DNA from 3 places in the Arthrobacter sp. Soil_C_49 genome. Region 3 is predicted to be linked to each of the others. Evidence: riboswitches for the same ligand, from Rfam matches in the RefSeq annotation. Region 3 holds a riboswitch; each other region holds the start of a gene.
The links. Region 3 has a riboswitch for thiamine pyrophosphate ahead of AC3A4Z_RS20675 (ECF transporter S component). Riboswitches for the same ligand answer to the same signal wherever they lie in the genome.

Region 1 (9,508 bases), on a different contig from region 3:
TCCAGTTCATCGCCAATGACGACCAGGCCCACCGGCTGGTCTTCGAGTCAGACCTCATCAATGATCCCGATGTCAGCTCACGCCTGGAGACATTCAACCGGACGTTTGCGGATGCCATTGCCCGAGTCATCGCAGAGGACACCAAACTCCCGCACCTGGAAGCGGAACTGCTGGGCCGCGGACTTGCCGGCATGGCCCAGGTGAGCGCGCGGTACTGGCTCGAAACGGACGGCAACCTGGACCTCGATGTGGCCAGCGATCTCATTTACCGTTTAGCTTGGCGCGGAATCTCTCGCTTCCCCAAAGAGTCCTAGACTACAAATAAGACATAACCCGAGAAACGTTAACTGGCTGGGAGGCCCCCTGTGGAAGTAAAGATCGGCGTTCAGAACGTTGGCCGCGAAATTGTGCTGGAGTCGAACGAGGACGCAGACTCCGTGGCCAAGGTCGTCGAGGAGGCCATCAGCAACGGCGGTGACCTGCGCCTGAAGGATGACAAGGGACGCCTGATCATTGTTCCCGGCAAGGCCCTGGCATACGTCGAAATCGGCGCCGAAGAACAGCGCCGCGTAGGTTTCGGCCAGTTCTAGCCGCTGCCGTCCGGACAGGGCGGTTATTTCCGAGGAGAGCCATGCTTTCGTTGACCATCGTGGTGCTGGTGACAGCAGCCGCAGGTTTCATCGTCTGGGCAAACGACAAACGCCATACCAAATACGGAGTTGGCGTCCCGGCCGGCGTCGCCGTGGGTGTGGGAGCGTTGAGCTGGGTCATCCTGATGGCCGCAGGTTTCGGGTACCGTCCGGGGCTGACCTGGATGCCGTGGATCCTGCCCATGGTCCTCGGCTCCGCGGCGGCGGTGGCGGCAGTCATCTACCTGGGCCGCACCCGTGCCAAGAAGGATCTGGAACGGCTCACCGCGGCTTTGAAGCTCTAACCAAGAGAACCATCGGACGTGACCACTACCCTCCCGGGGGCAGTGGTCACGTCCGGTTAAAGGGCGGCAGGGTGTTTGCCCGGCTCGGCAACGGCATGGACCGCGGCCGCGGCCTCACTCACTGCCTCTGCCGCCCCCACATCGCGGGCGGTGACCTCTCCCCCGGCGTCATGCGAGGTGTAGCGGAGGAACACCCTGTTGTACCGCCAGTCCAGGTCGGGGTGGTGGTTCTGTTCCTCGGCAAGGCGCCCGACGGCGGCAATCAGCTCCAACGCGGCAGCCGACGTCGGCATCTTGTACACCGTCACCAGGGCCCCCTTGCGGTAGCGCCAGTGGGGCAGGACGGCCAGGGCGTCCTCGAGCCGTTCGGGGGAAAGAACGTCCTTGCTGGACATGGCTGCTCCTCAGTTGCGGTGCGCATGCCCCGGCTGCCGCCGTGCGCCGGAGAGGCTACAGGAACTCGGCCCGGCCTTCCATGGCCGACGACGCCAGTGCATGTTCGCGGCGCGGTATCCTGCCGGCCGTCTTCGCCAGCCTACCGGCGATCACCGCGTGTTTGAAGGCCTCCCCCATCACCGCAGGATTCTGGGCACGGGTCACCGCAGTGGCCAGCAGGACGGCGTCGCAGCCCAGCTCCATGGCGAGGGCCGCGTCCGAGGCGGTCCCGATGCCTGCGTCCAGCACCACAGGAACCGAGGCCCGGGACACAATCAGTTCAATGTTGTGCGGATTCAGGATGCCCAGGCCGGTGCCGATGGGTGATCCGAGCGGCATCACGGCCGTGGCCCCGAGGTTTTCGAGCCGGAGGGCCAGGACAGGATCGTCGTTGGTGTAGGCGAACACCTTGAAGCCCCTGTTGACGAGCTGCTCGGTGGCGTCCACCAGTTCGACGGCGTCCGGCAGGAGGGTCTGTTCGTCGGCGATGACTTCCAGCTTCACCCAGTCCGTTTCCAGCGCCTCACGGGCCAGTTCTGCCGTCAGCACGGCGTCCCGGGCAGTGAAGCAGCCGGCGGTGTTGGGCAGCACCCGGATGCCATGGTCCAGCAGCAGCTGGAACAGCGTGCCTGTTTCCGCCGTCGAGTAGCGGCGCATGGCCACCGTGGTCAGGCTGGTGCCGGAAGCGAGGAGTGCTGCGCCGAGGCCGTCCAGGCTGGGTGCGCCGCCGGTGCCCATAATCAGCCGGGAGGACAGTTCCACGCCGTCGATGACCAGCGGGTCCTGGAGCGCGGAGGAGGACGCAGCGGTGATGGTTTCGCTCATGGGTCAGCCTCCCTGCACAGCCGTGACGAGTTCAACCTCGTCGCCGTCCGCGAGCGCGGTGGCAAACCACTGGCTCCGCGGCACTACCTGCGCGTTGTGTGCCACGGCCACGCCGAGCTTCTGCCCGTCGGTGGCCTGGCCGTCAGCCCCGAGGGGCCTTCCTGTGACCTGGCTGACGAGCTGCGCGATGGAAGCACCGTCCGGCACGGGGTGCCGGGTTCCGTTCAAGGTGATGTTCATGCTGTTTCCTTTGTGGGCGGTAGGTGGCTCAGGCGGCCGGTTGGGTAGGGGTGGTTGCGGCTGGGGCAGGAGTTTCGTTGAATCGGGCGGGGCTAAAGGGCGCCCAGCGGGGATCTTCGCGGCCGTCCAGGAGGTCCCGGCAGATGGCGGCGGCGGCCGGCGTCAGGTGGACGCCGTGCCTGAAGAACCCGGTAGCGATGATGAGCCCGGGAAGGTGTCCGCCGGACTGGCCCGCGCCTTCCGTTGCGGGCACCCGGCCCAGCAGCGGCGCATTGTCCGGCGTTCCGGGCCGGGCCCGGGCGGTGCATTCGAGCAGCTCGAGTTCGGCGACGGCGGGAAGCAGCACCTGCGCGTCGCGGAGCAGCTGGTAGACGCCACCGGCGGAAACGGCGCCGGGGGTAGAGGGCGCGTCTTCGCGCTGCGTTGCCCCGATCACCACCGTCCCGTCCCGGCGGGGAACGATATACACCGGGACCCCGCGCACCAGTCCGCGGACGGTGGAGGTCACCAGCGGTTGCAGATGCCGGGGCACGGCGAGCCGCAGGATGTCCCCGTAAACAGGCCGCAGCGGAAGCTGCAGGCCCTCCGGGAGGAACCCCAGTTCCGCCGCGTGCAGCCCGTTCGCCACTACGGTCTCTGCGGCCTGGACGGTTCCGCCGCCGGCCAACCGGACGCCGGCAACAGCGCCGTCCTGCCACAGCAGCGCTGCCGCTTTGTCCGGCACCGAGTAACCGTCGACGGCGCCGGCTACTCCTGCGTGATCCTGCCGGGACCCGCTGCGGGCACCTTCGCCCCTGGTTCTTCCCACGCCGTGGCCGGCGAGCGCGCGCCGCAGGCAGTCCACCAGCAGCCGCGGATCCACCTGGTGATCGGCCGGGGTGTCCAGCGCACAGGCGATGGCCGGGCTGAGCAGTGGCTCCCGCCGGCGGGCTTCGCGGACGGTGAGCGGTTCCACGGTGAGTCCGTTCGCCTGCTGCACCGCGCGCAGGTCCATCAGCGCGCGGCGGTCGGCGGCGTCGGCACCCACGGCGAGGGTCGGCGTCGTGATGTATCCAGGATCGGCACCGGATGCTGCGCGGAGGCCGGCCACAAAAGCGGGCCACCGGGCCGAGGCGTCCAGCATCAGCTCGAGGAGCTCTTCTTCCTGGTAGTGCAGTTCGCTGACGGGCGCGAGCATTCCGGCGGCGGCCCAGCTGGCGCCGGTACCCGGGGCGTCGTCGATGAGCACCACGGAGCGCCCCGAGCGTTGCGCCTCCCAGGCGATGCCGTGGCCGATCACTCCGCCGCCGATCACGGCGACGTCAGCCCGGATGATGCCCGAAGGTATGGACGGTTTATGCGGTGGGGCCGGGGTCGACGGTGCGCGCATGTGTCTCCTTCCCTACGCCGGTACTAGCCGGATCAGGTCAAGCGGTCGGCTCTGACGCCCTCTCAGCCCGGCGCTTTATGACAGCTGCCGCGGGCTCCCGCAGTACGAGGCAAGTGTAGAGGAACTAGGCTTGCCCCCATGAATGTGTCCCACACTCCTGCCGCCGGCACCGATGTCCTCAGCACCACCAAAATCAGCAATGGCCTCAACTCAGCGCACCTGTACCTCTGCACGGATGCCCGCAAGGACCGCGGCGATTTCGGGCAGTTCGTGGACGCCGCGTTTGCCGGTGGCGTGGACATCATCCAGCTCCGGGACAAGACCATCGAGGCCGCGGAGGAGCTGGAGCTCCTGGCTGTGCTGAAGGAAACCGCGGAGCGGCACGGCCGGCTGTGGGCCGTCAACGACAGGGCCGATATCGCCGTGCTGTCCGGCGCGCCGGTGTTCCATATCGGCCAGAAGGACCTCCCCCTGGCCACCGCGCGCACCCTGCTCAACGGCAATGCGGCCATCGGACTGTCCAGCCATGCACCAGAGCAGGTGGACGCCGCCCTCGCGGCTGCTGCCGGGCCCGCGGGGTTGGACTACTTCTGCGTGGGTCCGGTGTGGGCCACACCCACCAAACCGGGGCGGGCCGCGGTCGGACTTGAGCTGGTGAAGTACGCCGCCGCGGCTGCGGGCCCTGCGGGGCAGAAAGGACAGGCCGACGGCGGTGTCCCCTGGTTTGCCATTGGCGGCATCGACCACAGCAACGTGGAGCAGGTGGTGGAGGCGGGCGCCCGGCGCATTGTGGTGGTCCGGGCCATCACGGAGGCCGACGATCCTGCGGCCGCCGCCGCATCGCTCCTCGCGGCCTTGGATGCGCCCGGTTCCTGAGGCTGCCCCGGCCGCCGGCGGTCCGGCCCGCTGACGCTCGTAACCGTGCTTTTACCCCGCGCCCTTCCCGGCCCGGGTGCCTGCATTATCGCCGGAATTCGAGTTAGGCTGATTTTCGTGTCACACCATCGGCTGGCTCCCAACGTCCACGAGCACAATAACGCGCTCGAGGCGGCGCTCAGTGCGCTGCGGACCGAACTGGAGCTGCCCGGCGCCTACCCTGACGATGCCGTGGCTGATGCCAAAGCAGCCGTGGAATCCCTGCAGCTGCCTGCCTACGACCTGACCGCCGTCGAGTTCGTTACCATTGATCCCGCGTCCTCCACCGACCTGGACCAGGCACTGTTCATCGAGCGCGACGGCGACGGGTACCACGTGCTCTACGCCATCGCCGACGTGCCCGCATTTGTTAGCCCGGGCGGACCATTGGATGCGGAAACACGCCGTCGCGGGCAGACGTTCTACGCCCCCGACGGGCGGATCCCGCTGCATCCGGAAATCATCAGCGAGCAGGCCGGCAGCCTTCTTCCGGACCAGGACTGTTCCGCATTTGTCTGGGATTTCCGCCTGGACAACGCCGCCGAGGTCACCTCCGTCGCTGTCAGGCGGGCGCGTATCCGCAGCCGGGCCAAGCTCAGTTACAAGGGCACGCAGGCCGAACTCGACGCCGGAACGGCCCCGCCGGTGCTGCAGCTCCTCAAAGAGGTGGGGCTCAAGCGTGTGGAGCTGGAGCGGGCCCGCGGCGGCGCCAGCCTGAACATGCCAGACCAGGAGATCGTCCAACTGCCCGACGGCGGCTACCGGATCGCTGCCGCTCCCCAGCTTCCCGTGGAGGACTGGAACGCGCAGATCTCGCTGATGACCGGGATGGCAGCCGCCCGCCTCATGCTGACAGGGAAGGTAGGCATCCTGCGCACCATGCCCTCGCCCGATGAACGCTCCCTGAACCATTTCCGGCTGCAGACCGAAGCCCTGGGCAAGCCCTGGGACGGCGAAGTCAGCTACGGCGAGTACCTGCGGAGCCTGGACCCCACCGATCCCCGACAGCTGGCCATCATGCACTCCGCCGGCATGCTGTTCCGCGGTGCCTCCTACACGGCCTTTGATGGATCCGTGCCCGAAGATGCCATCCAGTCGGCCATCGGCGCAGCCTATGCGCACACCACTGCCCCCTTGCGCCGCCTGGTGGACCGCTTTGTCCTGGTGATCTGCGAGGCCTTGAGCAATGGCGGCAAGGTTCCCGGCTGGGCGCGCGAAGCCCTGCCAACGTTGCCCGACATCATGGCCGGGTCCGACCAGCTCGCGTCGCGGATGGAGAAAATGGCCCTGGACACCGTGGAGGCGGCCCTGCTGGTCAACCACGTGGGCCAGGAGTTCAACGCGATCGTCATTTCCGGGTCGAAGCCGCAAAAGGACAACGGTAAGAACGGGAACGGCAAGAACGGCAACGGCAACGGGAACGGCGGTACGGGCACCATCCAGATCGCGGACCCCGCGGTGACAGCCCGCTGCGCCGGCGAACTGGAGCCCGGAACCAAGGTCCGGGTGCGCTTGGTCTCGTCCAATATCGCAACGCGGGAAGTCCATTTCGAGCTGGTGCAATAGCAGCACCGGGGCGGTGTTGAAGGCCCAAAGCCGGTATTTCAGCTCCCTGCAGCTAGACTGAAGGAGTAGAAATGGATGCCCGGTCGTTGATTTCCTTGATTTGAAACCAACAAGCCCGCCCCTACGCGATCTTGAGATTTACCCGCTGGTCACCAGTGCCAGCATTTAGATAGCCCGCGATCGGCTTCCACTGGAATTGCTTGTGCGCCCGAGCGTGCTCCGGAACAGCCTCACGGCAGGCCCGTTGAGCAGGCAGCGCCATTGCCCAAATGAATAAGGAAACTCCCCAGTGAGTGAATTGCATACCCACCAGCTTCTGACCGACGAGTCCGGCACCGAAACCATCGAGCCGGAAGAGACCATCATCTCGGACGAGAAGCCGCACGAGATCGCGGAAAAATCCTTCGCGGACTACAACGTGCGCGCAGACATCGTCGAATCCCTGGCCGACGCCGGGATCACGCACCCCTTCCCCATCCAGGCCATGACCCTGCCCGTGGCCCTGTCCGGCCACGACATCATCGGCCAGGCCAAGACCGGTACCGGCAAGACCCTTGGTTTCGGCATCCCCGCCCTGCAGCGGGTGGTGGGCCAGGACGATCCCGGCTATGACAAGCTCGCGGTCCCCGGTGCGCCGCAGGCCCTGGTGATCGTTCCCACCCGCGAACTCGCAGTGCAGGTGGCCAATGACCTGCAGACCGCGTCCCGCAAGCGCAACGCACGTATTGCCACCATCTACGGCGGCCGCGCCTATGAGCCCCAGGTGGAAGCCCTGAAGCAGGGCGTGGAGGTTGTGGTGGGCACCCCGGGCCGCCTCATCGACCTCTTCAAGCAGAAGCACCTGAGCCTGAAGAACGTCAAGATCGTCATCCTGGACGAAGCGGACGAAATGCTGGACCTTGGCTTCCTGCCCGACGTCGAAACCCTCATTGCCGCAACGCCGGCCGTGCGCCAGACCCTGCTGTTCTCCGCCACCATGCCCGGCCCCGTCATCGCCATGGCCCGCCGCTACATGACGCAGCCCACCCACATCCGCGCCGCGGACCCGGAGGATGAAGGCCTGACCAAGCGCGACATCCGCCAGCTGATCTACCGCGCGCACAGCATGGACAAGATCGAGGTGGTGGCGCGCATCCTCCAGGCCAAGGGCCGCGGACGCACCATCATCTTCACCAAGACCAAGCGCACCGCCGCCAAGGTGGCCGAAGAACTGGTGGACCGCGGGTTCGCGGCTGCCGCCATCCACGGCGACCTGGGCCAGGGCGCCCGCGAGCAGGCGCTCCGGGCCTTCCGCAACAACAAGGTGGACGTCCTCGTAGCCACCGACGTGGCCGCCCGCGGCATCGACGTTGAGGACGTCACCCACGTCATCAACTACCAGTGCGTTGAAGACGAGAAAATCTACCTGCACCGCGTGGGCCGCACCGGCCGCGCCGGCAACAAGGGCACCGCGGTAACCTTCGTGGACTGGGATGACATGCCGCGCTGGGGCCTGATTAACAAGGCTTTGGGCCTGAGTGTGCCGGAACCGGTGGAAACATACTCGTCTTCGCCGCACCTGTACTCGGACCTCGACATCCCCGAGGGCACCAAGGGCCGCCTGCCGCGCGACAAGCGCACCCTGGCCGGGGTGGACGCCGAGGTCCTGGAGGACCTGGGCGAGACCGGCAAGAAAAACAGCCGCAGCGGCGGACGCGATGGCGGACGCACCCGCGAGCGCGACGGCCGGGACCGGGACAACCGTGTCCGTGAAGGCCGCGGCGGAAACCGCGAAGGCGGACGCACCGGCGGCGACACCGGCCGCTCCGGTGAGCGCCGCCGTCGTACCTCCGACGCAGCCGAAAGCCCTGCCGCTGCCGCCGATGCCCCCGCAGCCGAAACGGAACAGCCCTCCCGTACCCGGCGCCCGCGCACGCGGACCCGCCGCCGCAACGGCGAGGTAGTGGCCGGCGAGAAGGCCGCACAGCCCGGCAGCACCGAGGCCTAAACCCCTTCATGACTGACACTGTCTGGGCGCCGGACGGCAGCAGCCTGGTGGTTCACGCGGACAACGCGGAGTTCCTCCCCTCGCTGCCGGACGGCGCCTTCACACTGATTTATGTGGATCCGCCGTTCAACACCGGCCGGCCCCAGCAGCGCCAGCAGACCACCATGGTGGCCAACGCGGACGGCACCGGCGACCGCCTGGGCTTCAAAGGGCGCTCCTATGACACGATCAAGGGCGCGCTGCACCGCTACGACGACGCGTTCAGCGATTACTGGTCTTTCCTTGAGCCGCGGCTCGTTGAGGCGTGGCGCCTGCTGGCGGAGGACGGCACACTGTATCTGCACCTGGACTACCGCGAAGTGCACTATGCCAAGGTGATGCTGGATGCGATTTTTGGCCGCGAGTGCTTTTTGAACGAGATCATCTGGGCCTACGACTATGGTGCCCGGGCCAAAAACCGCTGGCCCACCAAGCACGACAACATCCTGGTCTACGTCAAGAACCCGGCGAAGTACCACTTCGACAGCGCCGAGGTGGACCGGGAACCCTACATGGCGCCCGGCCTGGTCACCCCCGCCAAGCGGGAACTGGGAAAGCTTCCCACTGACGTCTGGTGGCACACCATCGTCTCCCCCACCGGCAAGGAAAAAACCGGCTACCCCACCCAGAAGCCGGAGGGCCTGGTCCGCCGCGTGGTGGCAGCCTCAAGCCGGCCCGGAGACTGGTGCCTGGACTTCTTCGCAGGCTCGGGAACCCTGGGTGCCGTCTCGGCGAAGCTGGGCCGGAAGTTTGTGTGCGTGGACCAGAACCAACCCGCGATCGACATCATGGCCAAGCGCCTGGGTGCCCACGCCGAGTTCACGTCCTTCCCGCCCAAGTAACTGGATAGGGGGCGGGTCAGGGGCGGACGACCGCGGTCCCGGTCCCCAGTTCCTCGATCCGGGCCAGGACCTCCGGGGCGGTGACGTTCTCGCCGAGCAGGTTCGGTTTGCCCGTCCCGTGGTAGTCCGAGGAGCCGGTGATCAGGAGATCGTGCTTGGCGGCGAGCCGGCGGAGGAACCCGCGGCCCTCCTCCGGGTTGTCGCGGTGGTTGATCTCCAGTCCGGCCAGCCCGGCGTCGATCATCTCCTGGTACACACGCTCGCCCACAATCCGGCCGCGGGACGAAGCCACCGGGTGGGCAAACACCGGGACGCCGCCGGCGGCGCGGACCAGTTCGACGGCGGTAGCAGGGTCC
Region 2 (9,508 bases), on a different contig from region 3:
AAGCGGCAGCGGTGTCTCCGGAATTTTCAGCAGCGGTGTGGATCAGGGCCTCAGTCATGCTCCAAGTTTAGGCGAGCCCGGGGCTCAAACCAGCACCAGGTCATCTACATGAACAACTTCACGGTCGTAGCCGCTGCCGAGCGCCTCGCCAAGGTCCCGGGTGGAACGGCCCAGCATCTGCGGCAACTCAGCCGACGAGTAGTTCACGAACCCCCGCGCCACGACGGTGCCGTCGGCACTGGCGATTTCGACGGCGTCGCCCGCTTCAAAGTCGCCGTGCACTGCGGAGATGCCGGCCGGCAGCAGTGAGGTGCGGTGGTGCCGCACCGCTTTCACGGCGCCGTCGTCCAGGACCAGCCGGCCCTGGACCGACGCCACGTGGGCGAGCCAGAGCAGGCGGACGGGTTTGCGGGCCCCGTTGACGGTGAACCAGGTGCCCACGTCCTCCCCGTTCAGCGCGGCGGCTGCGTTGGGCGTTGAGGTGACCAGTGCGTGGATCCCGGAGCCGGCCGCCATGGTGGCTGCCTCGACTTTGGTCTGCATGCCGCCGGTGCCCACGCCGGCTTTGCCGGTCTTGCCGATGGACACCCCTTCGAGGTCCTGCGGGCCTTCCACGAGCGGGATCCTTTTGGCGCCGAGTGACGGCGGCCCATCGTACAGGGAGTCGACGTCGGACAGCAGCACCAGCGCATCGGCCCGCACCAGGTGGGCCACCAGGGCGGCCAGGCGGTCGTTGTCGCCGAAACGGATTTCGTGGGTGGCCACGGTGTCGTTTTCGTTGACCACCGGAACCACGCCGAGGTTCAGCAGCCGGTCCAGGGCACGGAACGCATTGGTGTGCTGGCTGCGGCGCATCAGGTCCTCGGCAGTGAGCAGCACCTGGCTGACGGTCACGCCGTGCGCGCCGAAGGCCTGGGTGTAACGGGCCATGAGGAGGCCCTGGCCCACGCTGGCGGCAGCCTGCTGGGTGGCGAGGTCGCGGGGGCGCTTGGCCAGGCCCAGGGGGGCCAGGCCGGCGGCGATGGCGCCGGAGGAGACCAGGATGATCTCCGTGCCGGTGTTGCGCTTGGCGGCCAGCGCATCAGCGAGGGCCGTCAGGGATTCCTCGGAGATGCCGCCCTTGATACTGGTCAGGGACGATGAACCCACCTTGACCACGATCCTGCCCGCGTTGGCGAGCACGCTCCTGTCCACGGACCGGGTGAGCGGTACCGCGGCTGCAGCCCTAGAACTCATCGTCTGTGTCCAGTCCACTCTCCTTGAGGGGCTTGGCCACCCGGCGGCTGCTGACTGACTCGGTCCAGATGCCTGCCTTGCGCTCAGCTTCCAGTTCGGCGCGGGCGGCCGCCTTGGCGTCCTTCCGCTCCTGCTGCTCGTCCCGCTTCTGGCTGCGGGTGGGCCGGTCGCCGATGTCCGCAAAGCGGATGTCGGTGCCGCGCGGGGATGCGAGGAGCTCTGCGCCAGCCATCATGGTGGGCTCCCAGTCGAAGACAACGCCGTCGTCCTCGCCGATCACCACGGTGTCGCCGGGCTTGGCACCCTGCTTGAACAGTTCGGCCTCCACACCGAGCTTTGCCAGGCGGTCGGCGAGGTAGCCAATGGCTTCCTCGTTGGTGAAGTCCGTCTGCTTGACCCAGCGCACGGGCTTCTCGCCCAGGACGCGGAACAGCGGCTCAAGGTTCTTTTCCTCGCGGCGGATCTTGAACCCGGATTCGTTGACAGCCCGCGGCCGGAGCACGGCCGGCTGGACCTTGGGCGGAGCAGCAGCCACGGCATCACGTGCGGCCTTGACGATTCCGGCCATGGCGAAGCCGAGCTGGCGGAGGCCCTCGTGGCTGGTGGCCGATACCTCAAACACCTGGTAGCCGCGGGATTCAAGTTCGGGACGCACAAAGTCGGCCATGTCCTTGCCGTCCGGCAGGTCCACCTTGTTCAGCGCCACCAGGCGGGGACGGTGGTTGAGCGGAACAACCTCGCCGTCCTGCCCGGCGTAGCTCATGTCCACGGCGTACTTTTCCAGTTCGGCCTCGATGATGGCCAGGTCGGAGAGCGGATCGCGTTCAGATTCGAGCGTGCCGCAGTCCAGGACGTGGACCAGGGCAGCGCAGCGCTCTACGTGGCGCAGGAAGTGGTGGCCCAGTCCCCTGCCCTCGCTGGCGCCTTCGATGAGGCCGGGAACGTCGGCAATGGTGAAACGGACTTCACCGGCCTGTACAACACCGAGGTTGGGGACCAGCGTGGTGAAGGGGTAATCGGCAATCTTGGGGCGGGCGGCGGACATGGCAGCGATCAGGCTGGATTTGCCGGCCGATGGGAAGCCAACGAGAGCGATGTCGGCGATGGACTTCAGCTCGAGGATGACGTCCCGGGATTCGCCTTCGATGCCAAGCAGCGCGAAGCCGGGCGCCCGTCGCTTCTGGGAGGAGAGGGCAGCATTGCCCAGGCCGCCGATGCCGCCTGCTGCCGCCACGAACTCGGTGCCTTCGCCCACGAGGTCCGCCAGTACGGTGCCGTCCTTGGACTTGACCACGGTGCCATCCGGGACGGGGAGGATGAGGGTCTCGCCGTTCTTTCCGCCGCGCCAGTCGCCCATGCCCGGGCCGCCGTTGCTGGCATGCCGGTGCGGTGCGTGGTGGTAGTCGAGGAGTGTGGTGGTCTGGTGGTCCACGCGGAGGATGACGTCGCCGCCGTTGCCGCCGTCGCCGCCGTCGGGACCGCCCAGCGGCTTGAACTTTTCACGGTGGACGGAGACGCATCCGTTGCCGCCGTTACCGCCGGATACGTGCAGTACTACCCGGTCTACAAAGCTGGCCACGTGGATCTCCTCAGTGCTGTTTCCTGGACGCCGCGGGGCGCCAAGAAGATTGTAATGCGGTTAAAAGAACAGTGGAGCGGACCCTCAGGCCCGCTCCACCGCTTCAGAACTGTTTGTTACTCTGCAGCTGCAGCAGCAACGATGTTGACGACGCGACGACCGCGGCGGGTGCCGAATTCAACGGCTCCCGGGGTCAGTGCGAACAGGGTGTCGTCGCCGCCACGGCCAACGCCGGCGCCCGGGTGGAAGTGGGTGCCGCGCTGGCGGACGATGATCTCGCCAGCGGAAACAACCTGGCCGCCGAAGCGCTTTACGCCGAGGTACTGAGCGTTGGAATCACGACCGTTGCGAGTGGAGCTCGCGCCCTTTTTATGTGCCATCTGAAATGCCTGCCTCTAAATTCTGGGGATCTGCTGAAAAACCTGAACAGTAACGAAGGTTACTGGATACCAGTGATCTTGACCTTGGTCAGTTCCTGGCGGTGACCCTGGCGCTTCTTGTAACCGGTCTTGTTCTTGAACTTCTGGATCACAATCTTCGGACCACGGAGGTCGTTCAGGATCTCAGCTGTAACAGTTACCTTGGCCAGGTCAGCAGCGGCAGTGGTGATCTTGTCACCATCAACCAGGAGCAGCGCGGGCAGCTGAATGGTGCTGCCAGCCCCACCGGCGACGCGGTTCAGGGTAACGAAGTCTCCAACGGAAACCTTCTCTTGGCGGCCGCCTGCGCGGACAATCGCGTACACCACTTGGGAACTCACTTCTCTCGACGTTTATAACTAAATTTGCGTGCGGAACCGACTATCAAAAGCCTGGTTTCTCGCTGTGCCTCAACGCCGTGGGGTCGTAACCCAAGTGTTGGCGTAAGCACCGAAGATCTAGATTACGCTAATTTTGTCCTCGGCCGCAAATGAGGCTGGTTCCCGGCGGGTTGCTGTGATAGGTACCACAGTCCAGGTCCGGCGTCCGCACCCTGCCCCACAATAGTACCGGTCCGCCCGCCGGCATCCGCTCAGGAGTGCAGGCGCGGCGCGTCGAAGAAGTCCACTTCCAGCCGGCAGGACTGCTTGAACGCGGTAATCATGGCCTCCCTGTCCGCGGCGGAGGCTGTGCGCCCGGCCTCATCCACGATGGCAATGGCCCTGCGCGTGGCAGCGGCGAAGTCTTCATCGGCGTAGGTCCGCAGCCAGGCCGCGTACGGGTGCCCGGCGGGTTCGCCGGCGGCGAGGAACCGGGCGTGCAATGTTGCGCCCACCTCCGCGTAGAGCCAGAAGCAGGGCAGGACGGCGGCCGCCAGGACGGCATAGCTGCCCGACGCCGATGCTGCGGTCAGGTGGTCGACATAGGACTTTGTGACCGGGCCGAGTTGGGGCTGGATGGTGCGGGTGCTTAGCCAGGAGCGGTGCAGTTCCGACTCGACCTCCAGGCATTGGCTCGCTGATCCGGCCCAGAAGAGCTGTTCGGCCTCGGTCGGCGCCAGGGCACTCGCCCTGGCGAGCACGCGGGAATAGCCGTTGAGGTAGATGGCGTCCTGCGCAAGGTAGTACGCAAACTCTTTCTCCTGCAGGCTGCCTGAAGCCAGGTCACGGATGAAGTCCAGGGCGTAGATGTCCTCCAGGTCCGGCTGGGCCTCACTCCAGAGTTGGGCGGCGAAGCTGCCTTCGGGCTGGAGCCGCTGCAGGTGGTGGAAGTGGTGCACCGGGCCGTTGCCGGTTCCCACCTCCAGCGTGGCGGATGCCTCCAGTGCGCCTGCCAGCCAGGGCTTGACTTCGCGCAGGGATGCTTCCCAGTCCCCCAGCCGCGCCTGGGCAGTGGCCATCGCGGAGGACAGCGAACATCCGGTGCCGTGGCTGTTCCGGGTAGCCACGCGCTGCCCCGGCAACACCACCACTTCCCCGGACAGCAGGCCGGCAGTGTTTACCAGGGCATCGGGGCACTCGTGACTGTCCAGGTGGCCCCCTTTGACCAGCACGGTGGCGCCGGTAGCTGCGGAGAGGGCGCGTCCCTGCTCGAGTGCTCCTGCCCAGTCCTCCTGGACGTCGCCGCCCACCAGCCTGGCGAGCTCAACGAGGTTGGGGGTGACGAGGTGGGCCAGCGGCAGGAGCACGCGCAGGGCGGCTTCGGCGGACTCCTGCAGCAGCCGGTCACCGCTGGTGGCAACTATCACCGGGTCCAAGACCACGACGGCGGGACGCACCTTGCGGAGCCAGTCCCCTACCGTCTCGATCACCTCGGCGCTGCCGAGCATTCCGATCTTGACGGCATCGATGGCGATGTCATCACTGATGGCGTCCAGCTGCGCGGCCAGGAAATCGGCCGGCAGCACGTGGACGGACCGGACGCCCTGGGTGTTCTGGGCAGTGAGGGCCGTGATAGCGGCCATCCCGTAGCCGCCGAGTGCAGCGATGCTTTTGAGGTCGGCCTGGATCCCGGCGCCGCCGGATGGGTCGGAGCCCGCAATGGACAGCACCCGGGGTACGGGACGGCCTGGCGGGGTCGAGGCAGTGAACGTTGCGGGCGCGGTTGCCGGGGTGGCAGTGGGCATTGCAAGAGTCGCAGACAAGAGGACATCCCTTCGCCGGTGCTAGCCGGACAGGTTCAACGGGTGTGGATCTCAGCCGGCTCTCTGCGCGGCACCCCGTGTCGGTTCCCCAGCCTAGCTTTTTTGGCGGCCGCAGGCAGAAGGTGACACTTTGCGACCGGCCCCGCGGCCAGCCATGCCCCCGCCCCTGGATACGGTTCGGGAGCAGGTACAGGAATGCCCGGCCGGCCACTCTTGGTGGCCGGCCGGGCATTCCCGGTTATCGTCAGCGTTCCTTGACCTCTTAGAGCTCCGAGGCCGGAACCCCTACACCGAGGATGATGGGCGCCTCGGCTGTCTCGGCTGCCTTGGCTGCCGGCTGTTCGGCACCCGTGCTGCCGGTGCCTGCCTGCTCGGGAGCTTTGGCCTCATGGGAGTGGCCCGTGCTGGCTGCCGCAACGTCCTCGTGTTGCTGCACGGCGGTTTCGTTGGCAGCACCCTGCGCACGGCTGGCGCTGCGGTGGCGCCGGGGCCGGCGCTGCCGCGTCTGCTCCAGGGTGTGGTCGCTGTAGTCCTTCTCGGGGGCCGCAGCGCGCTGCGGGGCAGCCGTTGACTGCTGCACCGGCGCCGCGGGCTCCGCCTGGGGCGCCTGCTCAGGTTCCGCCTGCGCCTGCTGTCCTTCCGCGTCCGGCGCCGTTTCGGGTTCCGTTGCGGGCTGGCCGAGATGGGCGAACGCCTCGGCGAGCCGGTCCAGGGTCAGTGCCGGCCGCGGCTGCTGCTCCTCCGCGTGCTCCACAAACGGCAGCACGACCTTCTCGCCGCCGAAGGTCAGCACGGCCGCCGGCCGGGCATCGGCGTCGCGCTTTTCAGCTGCAGGGGCGGCAGGCTGCTCTCCGGCCGCCTGCTTGGCTGCGGCCACCTCGTCGTCATGCAGGTGCGCCGCGTGCGCAGCAGCGGCGATGTTGGCCAGGGCCAGCCTGGTGGCTTCAGCCTTGGCGTGACGTTCCGCATCCGAGGGGTCCGGGTGCACGGTGTGGATCTGCACGGCAGCAGCCGGCGCTGCTTCGGGCTGCTGGCCGCCGCGGCCCCGCCGCCGCTTGCGGTCCGGGCGGGCACCGGGCTGGTTGTTGTCCGGGCGCAGGCTGTCAGGGCGGTGGCCTTCGTTGCGCGCTTCCGGCCGGCTGTCCGCACGCTGGACGTGGTGCTCGGCGGCCACGATGTTGGCGCGCCGGTGCTCCACGGGGTCGTCGTGGGTGACCACGCCGCGGCCTGCGCAGGCTTCACACTGCTCGCCGAACACTTCGAGCAGGCCGGTGCCCATCCGCTTGCGGGTCATCTGGACCAGGCCAAGCGAAGTGACCTCGGCAACCTGGTGCTTGGTGCGGTCGCGTCCCAGGCATTCCACGAGCCGGCGCAGCACCAGGTCGCGGTTGGATTCGAGGACCATGTCAATGAAGTCGATGACGATGATGCCGCCGATATCGCGCAGCCGGAGCTGGCGGACCACTTCCTCGGCAGCCTCGAGGTTGTTTTTGGTCACCGTCTCTTCGAGGTTGCCGCCGCTGCCGGTGAATTTGCCGGTGTTGACGTCCACCACGGTCATGGCTTCGGTGCGGTCGATCACGAGCGAACCGCCCGAGGGCAGGAAGACCTTACGCTCCAGCGCTTTGTGGATCTGCTCGTCAATGCGCCAGGCCGCGAAGATGTCCTGGTCCTTGGTCCACTTCTCGAGGCGGCCCACCAGGTCCGGAGCAACATAGGTGACGTATGCCTCGATGGTGTCCCAGGCTTCCTCGCCGGAGACGATGAGCTTGGAGAAGTCCTCATTGAAGACGTCGCGGACCACCTTGATGGTGAGGTCCGGTTCGCCGTAGAGCAGCTCCGGGGCAAGGATCTTGGTGGATTTCGACTGGCTCTCGATGCCCTCCCACTGGGCGCGCAGCCGGTTGATGTCGTGCGTCAGCTCTTCCTCGGACGCGCCCTCGGCAGCGGTGCGGACAATAACGCCGGCGTGCTCGGGAAGGCGGTCCTTCAGGATGCGCTTGAGGCGGTTGCGTTCGACGTCGGGCAGCTTGCGGGAAATGCCGGTCATGGAGCCGCCGGGTACGTACACCAGGTAGCGGCCGGGCAGTGAGATCTGGCTGGTCAGGCGGGCGCCCTTGTGGCCCACGGGGTCCTTGGTCACCTGGACCAGGACCGTATCGCCGGACTTCAGCGCGTTTTCGATGCGGCGCTGCTTGCCCTCGAGGTTAACGGCTTCCCAGTTGACCTCGCCTGCGTACAGGACGGCGTTGCGGCCGCGTCCGATGTCCACGAAAGCAGCTTCCATGGACGGCAGCACGTTCTGGACCTTGCCCAGGTAGACGTTGCCGATCAGGGAGTCCTGCTGCGTCTTGGACACAAAGTGCTCGGCCAGGACGCCGTCTTCGAGGACGGCGATCTGGATTCTGTCATCGCGCTGGCGGACGATCATCTGCCGGTCCACGGATTCGCGGCGGGCCAGGAACTCGGCTTCGGTGATAACAGTGCGGCGGCGGCCGGTATCGCGGGACTCGCGCCGGCGCTGCTTCTTTGCCTCCAGGCGGGTGGAACCCTTGACGCTGGTGACCCGGTTGCTGACCGGCGCTTCGCTGACGGCGCGCGGCGCGCGGACGCGGGTGACGGTGTTGGGCGGATCGTCTTCCCCGCCGCCGGTCAGCTCGAGGTCCTGGTCACCGCGGCGGCGGCGACGGCGACGACGGGAGGTGACACCTTCCTCCGGCTGCCCTGCAGTCTCCTCGTCGGCCTCATCGGAGGCATCGGCGTCGGCCCCTTCACTGCCTTCAAGCTCGGCGTCTTCACCCTCGCCCGGACGGCCGCGGTTGCGGCGGCCGCGGCCCCGGCGCCTGCGGCGGTTGTTGGCGTCATCGCTCTCATCATCTTCGGCTTCGCTCTCGCCTGCTTCCTCGGCGGCGGCAGGTACGGGGCGCACCACGGTGCTCAGGTCCGGAGCCTGGAAGAGCACGGAGGTGGGGGAAGTCGGCTCCAGGAACAGGGAGCCAAAGGGGCTGGCCGGCGCTGCGGGCGCCTGGTCCTTCGATGCTGCTTCCGGGGAAGCCTCTGCGGACGCCTGTACTGGTGCTTCTGCGGTTTCTACGGCTGGGGCTTCTACTACCGCGGCTCCTTCTGCTGGAGCCTCCTCTTCCGTAACCGCACCGGCCTCGACGGCGGACGGTACGGACGCGGCGGCCACCGGTTCTGCGGCTGGGGAGGCGGCCGGCGCGGTTTCCGCCGCGGACCCTCCAGTTATGGGTTCCTCAACTGCGGATTCGGCCGCCGCTGCGGGCACGGCCTCGGCACCAGCGGGCGCAGAGGTCTTGCGGGTGGCCACGCGGCGGCGGCGGACCGGCTTTGCTTCGGGCTCAGCCTCCGCGGCTTCCACTGCTGCTGGCAGTGCGGCGGCCTCGGCCGGGAGTTCGGCGGTGTCAGGGGCCGCTTCCCCGGCAAAGGCCGGAAGCGGCTCAGCGACGTCCGTCTTCTTGCGGGAGCGCGACCGGCGGACAGGCGCCTTGGCCTCGGGAGCGTCGGCTTCTCCGGCATCAGGGACCGGGATCAGGGCGTCATCGGCTTTGGGTGCCGCTTTCCGCCGGGTCCTGGTGGCTTTCTTGGGCGGGGCCTCGGCCTCTGCGGCCTCCGTGGCCGGTGCGTCCTCGTTAACGGCTGGAACTTGTTCATTATCCATATGTGGCAACACTCCTGCCCCTGACGTACCGCCACATCCGGCACCCATTGGGGCACATATTGTCAAAACCCGCAGGCATTGACAGAAGTCAAGTGGATACCCCCAGGTTCGCACCGGCAGTGGGGTGCGGCAGCCCGTGGGGGCCGGCAGGATGTTCTAAAAACCCGTTGTTCTACATGCCACAACCAGGTGCCGCCCAATGGAGTCGCGGGAGACCGCCTCGGTGGAACCGATGCCTGCCCTGCTCATCATTGGCGGTCTTGGGAACAAACCACCGGACCGGAGTCCGAATGTGGTTCGGCTTCCAGCCACGTTCATTCTCTCACACCCGGAGTAAATCGCTGCGGAAGCCGGGCGTGCGCCGTCGGCCCGGGCCCGGCGCCTGGAAGGCCCTTCCAGCCTCCGGCGTTACAATCAGGGCAAGGAGCACCGGATGAAAAGGACGCCACAGC
Region 3 (9,508 bases):
CATGTTCCACGTGCCCGCCCACACGGCAGCCGCGCAGGCAGCCCCGGCCATCAGCACCCCGCCGCCCAGCACCCACGCATCCAACCGGCTGTAGGTTGACTCGCGGGCCCAGGTCCGCGTTCCGCCGCCGAAACCGCGGGCCTCCATGGTCACCGCCAGCCGCGATGCGCGCCGGATGGCCTGGACCAGCAGACCGAAACTTTGCCCCAGCGTCGCCTTCACCCGCTGCACCACACTGCCACGCGAGCCCACACCACGGGCGCGGCGGGCCATCCCGATGGTCTGCCATTCCTCAGCCAGCAGTCCCACAAGGCGCATGGCCGCCAAGGTTCCCAGCACGAACCGGTGCGGGAGCCGTGCCTTTTGCGCCAAGGCGTCGGCCAAGTCAGTGGGGTCGGTGCAGCTCATCAGCAGCACCGCGGGCAGCGCAATCGCCACCCCGCGCAGCATAAACCCTGCCCCCAGCTCCAGCGAGCCTTCGCTCATGGTCCAGATGCCGACGTCGATCAGCGTCCTTCCGCTGTCCGGCGCCAGGATGGAGGTGCTCCAGCCGCCCACGGCCGCGGCGATGATCAGCGGCCAGCCGCGCTGCCAGAGCAGCGTGAGGGTCAACCCGGCCAGTGGAAACAGCAGGAGTTCACAGGCGAGCGCCACGGAGGCGGACACCCAGTCGATGGAGAGCGCCAGCACTGCGGTCACCAGGAAAACGGCGGCAAACTTGCTCAGGGGGTTGGCCCGGGTCAACAGGGCATGGTTTCCCTGCAGGTTCAGCTCCTGCCTCATGACGCCACCGCCTGCGCCGCAGCCATCCTCAGCTCTGTTCCGCCCAGGGCTGCCGTGAACTCGGCATCATGGGTCACCGACACCACGGCAGTGCCGGCGTCGAGGAGCTCGGTCAGGAATGAGGCCAGCTCCGCCCAGGTGTTGGCGTCCTGGCCGAACGTAGGTTCGTCCAAAACCAGGACCTGGGGATGCGCGGCCAGGACCGTGGCCACGGAAAGCCGGCGCTTTTCGCCACCCGAAAGAGTGTACGGATTGGCGTCCACGAGCTCCGTCAGCCGCAAACGTTCGAGCAGTTCGTCCACACGCTCCGTCCCGTGGCCGAGGTGCCGCGGGCCAAACAGGAGTTCATCCAGCACCTTGCCCGTAACGAACTGGTGCTCGGGCTCCTGGAATACGGTGCCCACCCGCTCGATCAGCTGCTCCGCCTTCCACTGGTAAGGATCAATCCCGGCGCCCCGGCCAAGCGCCAGGGTGGCGGAGACCTTGCCGGCCACGGGCTCCAAAAGACCGGCAAGAGTCAGGGCAAAAGTCGATTTTCCTGCCCCGTTGGGACCCGTGATGGCGAGCGCCTGCCCGGCGCGGACCTGCGCGCTGATATCCTGCTGCACCGGCAACGGCGGCAGCTTTCGGAATCCCTTACGGCGGGCACGTTCTCGTGAGACCGCCAGCTGCTCGGCGGCAAGCAGCAGATCGCCGGTCCCCGAAGCCGGGACGGCCGCACGCTGCCGGGTCTCCGGGACGTAACCGGGAACCCATACTCCGGCCGCTATCAGCATGCTCCGGGCCTCGGTGAGCACGCGGTCCGGCGGCCCGTCCAGGAGCACGGCGGGGTCGGTGGACGAACCGGGCTGCAGCACCACAATCCGGTCCACCAGGTCCTTCCACACGGACACCCGGTGCTCCACCACCACCAGGGTCGCCCCGGTCTTGTCCAGGCAGCGCGCCACAGCGTCGCGGACCTCAAGCACCCCCGCGGGGTCAAGGTTGGCTGTCGGTTCGTCAAGGAGGATCAGCCCGGGCCGCATCGCAAGGATGCCGGCGAGCGCCAGCCGCTGTTTCTGCCCGCCGGACAGGGCCGACGTCGGATGGTCCAGCGGCAGGTGGGACAGGCCGACGTCGTCCAGCGCCTCGTGCACGCGGGTCCAGATGTCGTCGCGGGGCACGGCGAGGTTCTCGGCGCCGAAGGCAACGTCGTCACCCACCCGGGAGAGGACCACCTGCGTCTCCGGGTCCTGCTGCATCAGGCCGGCGCGGCCGCGCTGCTCACGGGGGTAGGCTCCGTCAACCAGCAGCGAACCGGACTCGTCGGATTCGGAGGCCTCGCCGTCGTCGTTAACATCGCCCAGGACGCCCGCCAAGGCATGGAGAAGGGTGGACTTGCCCGCCCCGGACGGACCGAGGAGGAGCACCCGCTCCCCCGGCTGGATGTCCAGGTCAAGGGCACGGACCGCAGGCTTGGCACGTCCGGCATGCCGCCAGCCCCAACCGCGGGCGCTGACGGCCGCCGGACGCACCGCAACCGGCACGCCGTGATGGGAGGGAGCGCTCATCAGGAGAAGGCGGGCTCCGTTGCTGCCTTGCGCGAGGCGAACGAGCTGAGGACACCGGTCTTCGCCAGGCCGCGCGTGGCGATCCAGGACAGGGTACCGGCGATGATGGCGCCGGAGACGGCTGTGAAGATGATGTACGCCAGTTTGTCGCCGCCGGAGTAGGCGATGTTCCAGCCCCACGGGGCGAAGGAGTCGTTCAGGCCGCAGAACAGCCCGGCGCCGGCACCGGCAAGCAGCGACACCGGCAGGTTGAACTTCCGGTACACGAAGATGGCGAAGATGATTTCTGCGCCCAGGCCCTGGACAAAGCCGGAAAAGAGCACGGAGGCGCCGTACTGCGAGCCCATCAGCAGCTCGCCGGTGGCGGCCACGGTTTCGCAGAACAGCGCCGCGCCCGGCTTGCGGATGATGAGCATGCCCAGCACCGCCGGGATCATCCAGCCGCCGGCGATCAGGCCGGTCAGGGGCGGGTAGACGGCGTTCATGGGGGCTGAGACTGCCGCGGCTCCCTGGGACCAGGCCCAGAAGATAACGCCGCCGGCGATGGCGATCAGGGCCGCCACTACGATGTCCACGACGCGCCAGGACTTGCTGGTGGTCTTCTTTACTGCTGTTGTTGCCATGCGATCCTCCTGAGGAACAGGAGGGGAAAGTGCGGCAAGGGCACTGACTGCCGTTGCCGGACTTCGAGAACTCGACTCCCTTGCGCCGGTACTAACCGGATCAGGTTCGAGGGTCTGCGGCTGTCCGCACTCTCAGCGCCCACCTGCGGATCCTGGCATTGCCAGTGATGCCCGACGGCGGCGCTCCCCTGTCGTTAATTGATTCTGTGGGTAGATAAATAGCCCTGCTGGGCGTGGTCCAGTTTACACCGGAGGAGGGGTAGATTGTGGGCCATGACTGCCAATGCGCCGGATATGACTGAGTTCGATCCCGATTCTGATGCCACCCAGCCGGAGGGCTCCCTGCAGGCGCTCATCGCGCGGATTGAGGGCGAAATCCGGGAGCTCCAGTTTCCCCGGTTTTCGATGGACGACGCATTGAACCTGGGGCTGCTGCTGGTGGAACTGGGCAAGGAGGACCAGCTCCCCATCGCCATCGACATCACCAAGGGTGACCAGGTCCTGTTCCATGTGGCCCTGCCGGGCGCCACTCCGGACAACGAGTTCTGGATCCGGGCCAAGCAGCGCACCGCCGCCCGGTACGAGGTCCCGTCCCTGCTGGTGGGGCTGCGCGGACGGCTTCGCGGCGGCAGGATCGAGGACCAGGGCTGGTTCGACCAGACCACGTACGCGGCGCACGGGGGTTCCTTCCCGGTCTACGTCACAGGGGTGGGCGCGGTGGCCACCGTGACTGTTTCGGGGCTTCCCCAGGTGCAGGACCACAACATGGTGGTCCAGGCCCTCCGCGAAGTCCTCGGCTCGATGGGCGCCGACTGACGCCTTCTCTGAGCTGGACAATGTCGGGGCAAGGAGGGTGCCATGAACGGTCCTGGCGACGAAAACCAGGTGCGGGCGGCGGTGGATAAAGCCGAAGACGAGATGATCTACATTGGTCCGGACCACCCCTACTATCCCCTGCTCGCCGAACTAGTGGCCGCCGTCGGGAAAGCCTGGCAGCAGGGATATGAGCAGGGCCGGCACGGCGGGACCCACACCAACCCCTATACCTGGAACAGCCCGGAGGCGTGAACGCCGGGTAGGAAGCGTACTTAGCTTTTATTAGTAATCATGCTTACTATGTTGTTCCCGGCTTTAGAGGAGTACAGGTTATGGCGGTCAGCACCCGCGCCACCGAAGCGAGGACGGGCCTGCAGAAGGCCACCCTTGCCAGCGGCACCGTCTTCCTGCTGCTTGGAATCCTGGGATTCATTCCGGGCATCACCGCCAACTACGGTTCCCTCCGCTTTGCCGGCCCTGGCTCCGAAGCCGAGCTGTTCGGAATCTTCCAGGTGTCCGTCCTGCACAATGCCGTCCACGCCCTGTTCGGAATCGCCGGCCTGGTGATGGCCAGGACGCACCGGCAGGGGCGGAATTTCCTCATCTACGGGGGCGTCGCCTATCTGTTCCTTTGGCTCTATGGCCTGTTGATCGCCGATGACCTGCCGGCAAACTTCCTCCCGGAAAACAATGCGGACAACTGGCTGCACCTGGTCCTGGGCCTGGCCATGATCGCCCTTGCCATTCTGCTGTCCCCCAGGACCGTCCCCGGCAGCCCGTCCCGTGACCCGGACAGGGACACGGATGCATGAACGCCCACCAAAGCCCGCTGTCGAAGACGCAGCAATGCCGCCCGCCCAAAGGAGCATCATGAAAATCCCGGAGTCCCGAGGCCCCATCAGCAGCACGCTGTTCAGCGCCCTGAAGCACGAACCAGGCACCGACGAAGCAGTCGCAGCCGTGGATGAACTGCACTCGCTGGTCACACCCCACATGGCGGTGTCCTCGGACATCATCGGCGACGACGACGTCCAGGCGGCCCTCTTCTGCCTCTACGAACTGCACTATTCCGGGCTGGAGGGCGTGAGCGACGAGTGGGAGTGGGAACCGGGACTGATCCAGGTCCGCCGCCTGATGGAGCGGCCGTTTGAGGCGGAGCTCCGGGCTGCCGCGGCTTCCGCCGCCGGCGAGATCAATGTTCCGCCTGCCGGGGAGCTGACCAGCGATGCCGTGGCGGACATCCTGTTCGGCCTCGCTGCCACCGATACCGGGCCCAGCGTCTCCCGTTTTGTGGCCAAGAAGGCGACGCTGGACCAGCTCAAGGAATTCCTGATCCACAAGTCCATGTACCAGCTCAAGGAGGCGGACCCGCACACCTGGGCCATCCCCCGCCTCACCGGCAGGGCCAAGGCTGCCCTCGTGGAAATCCAGGCCGACGAATACGGCGGCGGACGCCCCGAACGCATGCACAGCGTTCTTTTCTCCCGCACCATGCGGGGCCTGGGCATGGACGACCACTACGGCGCCTACGTGGACGCTGTTCCCGCCGTCTCCCTCGCGGCCGTGAACATGATGTCGCTCTTCGGCCTGAACCGCCGGCTCCGGGGTGCCATTACAGGGCACCTCGCCATCTATGAGATGACCTCCTCCCAGCCCAACCGGCTGTACGGCAGCGGCTTCCGGCGGCACGGTTTCGACGCCGAAGTGACCCACTACTTCGACGAGCATGTGGAAGCCGACGCGGTCCACGAGCAGATCGCCGGGCGCGACCTGGCAGGCGGCCTGGTGGAGGCGGAGCCTGGACTGCTCGGGGACGTACTGTTCGGGGCCACCGCCGTCATGGCGATTGACGGCCGGCTTTCCACGCACCTGATGGCCAGCTGGGAAAAAGGAGTGACGTCGCTGAGGGCGGCAATGCCGGCCGCCGCATGAGTACCCCGCCCACGGGGCAATCCGCGGAGTACATCCTGCCGCTGCGCTGGACCGAGGACCTGGATCCGGAGCTACAGGATCTGTCTGCCTATCTTGGCGGTCTTCTCGCGTGGATCCCAGTGACCGTGGTGGACGGTTCCGACCGGGCGCTGTTCGAACGCCACCGGGCTGCCTTTCCGCCCGCCGTGCGCCACATCCGGCCCGGGCCGGCCGCCGGCGGCAACGGCAAGGTGGCCGGAGTGATGACGGGCGTGCAGGCCGCCAGGGCGGAGCTGCTGGTGATGGCCGACGACGACGTGCGCTACACCCGTGGGTCGCTTGCCGCCGTCGTCCATCACCTCAGTTCGGCGGACATTGTGCGGCCGCAGAACTACTTTGATCCGCTGCCGTGGCACGCCTGCTGGGATACGTCGCGGACCCTGATCAACCGGGCATGGTCGGCGGATTTCCCCGGCACCCTGGCCGTCCGCCGGAGTGCCCTGCTGGCCACCGGCGGCTACGATCCGGTGCTCTTCGAAAACCTTGAGCTGATCCGGACCCTCAAGGCAGCCGGCGGCCGGGAGGAGATCGCGCCTGGCCTGTTTGTGGCGCGGCGCCCGCCCAAGCTCCAGCACTTCTTCAAGCAACGCACGCGCCAGGCGTACGATGACTTCGCCGAGCCCCGGCGCCTCGCCGCAGAGCTTGGCCTGCTGCCGATGATTGCCTGTGCTTGCTGCCTGCCCGCTTCCCGCCGACGGGCCGCTCTCCTGGCGCTGGCGGCCGTGCCGGTCCTCCTGGCCTGGATCGGACGACAGCGCCACTCAGGGGCCGGGGTCTTCCCCTTCCGGGCTGTCTGGTACGCCCCTCTGTGGAGCCTGGAGCGGGCGGTCTGTGTCTGGATCGCCCTGGCATTCCGGTTGGGCGGTGGCGTCCCCTATGCCGGGGCACGGCTCAAGACCGCAGCCCACTCGGAAGCCGAACTTCGGCGCCGGCACCACGGCAAGCTCGGCATCCACCATCATTTGAAAACCGACCACGCACTCAAGGAGCAGCCATGAACCAGGAACCCGCCGAAAGCTCGATCGTGGTGTGCCCCGACGGCCCGCTGATTGTCCGGGGCGACTTCGAGATCGTGACCCCCTCCGGAGCCCCGGTCCCCCGGCAGCGCCAGACAGTGGCGCTGTGCCGCTGCGGCGCGTCCGCCATCAAGCCCTACTGCGACGGCACCCACAAAATGATCAAGTTCCGCACGGAACCGCCCGCCAGCTGAAGCGCCCGCCAGCCGGCCGCCGTCGCTGTGCCGTAGCCGCAGAATGGGCGGTTAGGCTGGGTACAGCCCGTTTTCCGCCCGCAAGGAGTACAAAGAATGAACCTCTTCATCAAGCTGCTCGGTACCGGCGTAAGCCTTGGCGCCGGCTTCGTCGGGACCAAGCTGGTCAACACCATCTGGGAAAAGACCACCGGCCGGAAGCCGCCCACCGGCAAGGACGAGGACATCCCCACCAGCCTGCAGTCCGCGCTGACGTTCGCGCTGATCTCGGCATCGGTCAGCACCATCATCCAGGTCCTGGCCAACCGCGGCACCCAGCGCGCCATCACCCGGTTCGCCAAGAGCCAGGACATCGTCTAAAGCCCTGGGTTCTTAGTTCACCTGGCCGCCGCCGGAACCGTCCTCACGGGCTGTTTTGGCGGCGGCTTTCTGCACTACCGCCTCCAGCTCGTCCGCCGTCAGCAATTCACGGTGCAGGTGCTTGGTGCGGTAGCCGGCCCGGCCCACCATGTGCGCGGACACCGGCACTGTGAGCAGCTGGAAGATCCACGCCACGACCAGCACCGGCCACACCCACCAGGTGCGCATCTGCAGCCCGATCGCGGCCAGCAGCAGGAACAGCCCCAGCACCTGCGGTTTGGTGGCCGCGTGCATGCGGCTCAGAAGATCCGGGAACCGGAGCAGGCCTATCGCGGCGCCCAGCGACATCACCGCGCCCACCACCATAAACACGGCGGAGAACAGGTCGATCCAGAAATCCAGGCCAGTAGCGTCAGGACTCATCCGGCTGCTCCCTTCGGTCTGCCACGAACCGGGCAACAGTGACGGATCCGATGAACCCGATGATGGAGATGGCTACCACCAGCATCAGGTTGTTCAGGTGACGGTTCACGGCCATGTCCACACACAAGGCCCCGCCCAGGATGGCGAGCAGGACGTCTGCGGCCAGCACCCGGTCCAGCAGGGACGGGCCGCGGGCGATCCTGATGATCGCGCCACCGGCGGCGAGTGAGAGGATAACGGCCGTAAGGACCAGGACGGTCTGCATCATGCGGCTGCCTCCGATCGTACGGTTTCAAGCTCTTCCCGGGTGCCCATGATCCGGATCAGCCCGGCTTCGATGGACCGGACCTCCTGGCGGAAGTTCTCCACGTCCTCAACGGAATGGATGTTCAGCACGTGCAGGTACAGGGTGGAGGTTGACCGGTCCACCTCCACCACCAGCGAGCCCGGAATCAGGGATATGACATGGCCGGTAGCGGTCACCAGCAGATCCTGGTGGCTTCGCAGCGTCACCGCAACCAACGCGTTCTTGACCTGGGGTCCGCGTATCACCGCCAGGTACAGGACCTGGGCACTGGCCACCGCCACCTTCGCCAGGAACATCAAGGCGAAGGGCACGGCATAAAGGATGTTGAAGCGGCCGCTGAGCTCAACCGGCGGGAGGTAGAACAGCCTGGCCACCGCCACGGCCAGCAAGGCGCCGAACAGGAGGTTCCCCGGGCTGAAGTCCTGCCACAGGGCGCCCCAGACGATCACCAGCCAGACCAGGAGCGGTAGTTCCTGGCGCAGCGAAATCCGGCGGCGGCTCATTTTCCTCCTCCTGCCGTCAGGATCATGGGCACTACGGTGTCCTCGCCCAGGACTGCCTGGATGTAGGAGGACCTGTCGAGCATGTCGTGCGCAGCCTGGTCAGACACCGCAAACAGCGGGCCTGCGAAGACCGTCAGGGCGACGCCGAGAACCACCAGTCCCAGCGTGGAACCCACCATGGTGCGCGGCAGGAGCGTCACTGTGTTGAGCTTGGCGCCCGGCCCGGCAATCCGTGCCCCCGGCGTTGCCAGGAGCACGGGGTCCGGGTGCTCGGCGTCCGTGGGCCTGCGCCAGAAAGCGCGGTTCCAGACCCTGGCGATGGCCAGCAGCGTCAGGAGGCTGGTGACCACGCCGCCGATCACCAGGGCATAAGCAAGCGGCGTGCCCAGCTCGATGCCGGCCTGCATGAGCCCCACTTTCCCCAGGAATCCGGAAAACGGCGGGATGCCGGCCAAGTTCATGGCGGGGACAAAGAAGAGCAGCGCCAGCAGGGGCGACAGTTTGGCCAGGCCGCCCAACCGGTCCACGGAGGAACTGCCGCCGCGGCGTTCGATCAGGCCGGTCACCAGGAACAGGCTGGTCTGGATGGTGATGTGGTGGGCCACGTAGAAGACGGCCGCTCCCAGCCCGGCGGTGGAGGACATGGCCAGGCCGAACACCATGTAGCCGATATGGCTGACCAGGGTGAACGAGAGCAGACGTTTAATATCGTTCTGCGCCAGCGCACCCAGGATTCCCACCACCATGGTCAGCAGCGCGGCCACCATCAGGGGCGTGTTGAGCGTGTCCCCGGGGAAGAGCAGGGTCTCGGTGCGCACCATCGCATAAACGCCTACTTTGGTCAGCAGGCCCGCGAACACTGCGGTGACCGGAGCCGGCGCCGTGGGATAGGAGTCAGGCAGCCAGAAGGACAGCGGGAAAACTGCCGCCTTGATGCCGAACGCCACCAGCAGCATCACGTG

Region 1: another riboswitch for thiamine pyrophosphate. It lies ahead of AC3A4Z_RS05455 (FAD-dependent oxidoreductase); the one in region 3 lies ahead of AC3A4Z_RS20675 (ECF transporter S component).
Region 2: another riboswitch for thiamine pyrophosphate. It lies ahead of thiD (bifunctional hydroxymethylpyrimidine kinase/phosphomethylpyrimidine kinase); the one in region 3 lies ahead of AC3A4Z_RS20675 (ECF transporter S component).

Annotation. Positions count from the first base shown of each region.
Region 1 is NZ_JBDGJZ010000002.1:437,937-447,444, reverse strand. Features, by position in the region: gene AC3A4Z_RS05485 (TetR/AcrR family transcriptional regulator) at 1-314, shown strand, start outside; gene AC3A4Z_RS05480 (DUF3107 domain-containing protein) at 366-590, shown strand; gene AC3A4Z_RS05475 (hypothetical protein) at 632-934, shown strand; gene AC3A4Z_RS05470 (4a-hydroxytetrahydrobiopterin dehydratase) at 991-1,329, opposite strand; gene AC3A4Z_RS05465 (thiazole synthase) at 1,385-2,194, opposite strand; gene thiS (sulfur carrier protein ThiS) at 2,198-2,434, opposite strand; gene AC3A4Z_RS05455 (FAD-dependent oxidoreductase) at 2,463-3,803, opposite strand; TPP riboswitch at 3,796-3,914, opposite strand; gene thiE (thiamine phosphate synthase) at 3,942-4,679, shown strand; gene AC3A4Z_RS05445 (RNB domain-containing ribonuclease) at 4,797-6,284, shown strand; gene AC3A4Z_RS05440 (DEAD/DEAH box helicase) at 6,574-8,271, shown strand; gene AC3A4Z_RS05435 (DNA methyltransferase) at 8,280-9,152, shown strand; gene AC3A4Z_RS05430 (PHP domain-containing protein) at 9,169-9,508, opposite strand, start outside.
Region 2 is NZ_JBDGJZ010000005.1:47,819-57,326, forward strand. Features, by position in the region: gene AC3A4Z_RS10125 (glutamate-5-semialdehyde dehydrogenase) at 1-58, opposite strand, end outside; gene proB (glutamate 5-kinase) at 85-1,236, opposite strand; gene obgE (GTPase ObgE) at 1,226-2,815, opposite strand; gene rpmA (50S ribosomal protein L27) at 2,932-3,195, opposite strand; gene rplU (50S ribosomal protein L21) at 3,255-3,563, opposite strand; gene thiD (bifunctional hydroxymethylpyrimidine kinase/phosphomethylpyrimidine kinase) at 3,827-5,359, opposite strand; TPP riboswitch at 5,368-5,465, opposite strand; gene AC3A4Z_RS10155 (Rne/Rng family ribonuclease) at 5,640-9,056, opposite strand.
Region 3 is NZ_JBDGJZ010000017.1:97,274-106,781, reverse strand. Features, by position in the region: gene AC3A4Z_RS20685 (energy-coupling factor transporter transmembrane component T family protein) at 1-783, opposite strand, end outside; gene AC3A4Z_RS20680 (ABC transporter ATP-binding protein) at 780-2,333, opposite strand; gene AC3A4Z_RS20675 (ECF transporter S component) at 2,333-2,956, opposite strand; TPP riboswitch at 3,016-3,156, opposite strand; gene AC3A4Z_RS20670 (heme-degrading domain-containing protein) at 3,230-3,772, shown strand; gene AC3A4Z_RS20665 (hypothetical protein) at 3,815-4,024, shown strand; gene AC3A4Z_RS20660 (DUF4383 domain-containing protein) at 4,105-4,584, shown strand; gene AC3A4Z_RS20655 (iron-containing redox enzyme family protein) at 4,643-5,704, shown strand; gene AC3A4Z_RS20650 (glycosyltransferase family 2 protein) at 5,701-6,741, shown strand; gene AC3A4Z_RS20645 (CDGSH iron-sulfur domain-containing protein) at 6,738-6,953, shown strand; gene AC3A4Z_RS20640 (DUF4235 domain-containing protein) at 7,050-7,313, shown strand; gene mnhG (monovalent cation/H(+) antiporter subunit G) at 7,326-7,736, opposite strand; gene AC3A4Z_RS20630 (MrpF/PhaF family protein) at 7,726-8,004, opposite strand; gene AC3A4Z_RS20625 (Na+/H+ antiporter subunit E) at 8,001-8,546, opposite strand; gene AC3A4Z_RS20620 (Na+/H+ antiporter subunit D) at 8,543-9,508, opposite strand, start outside.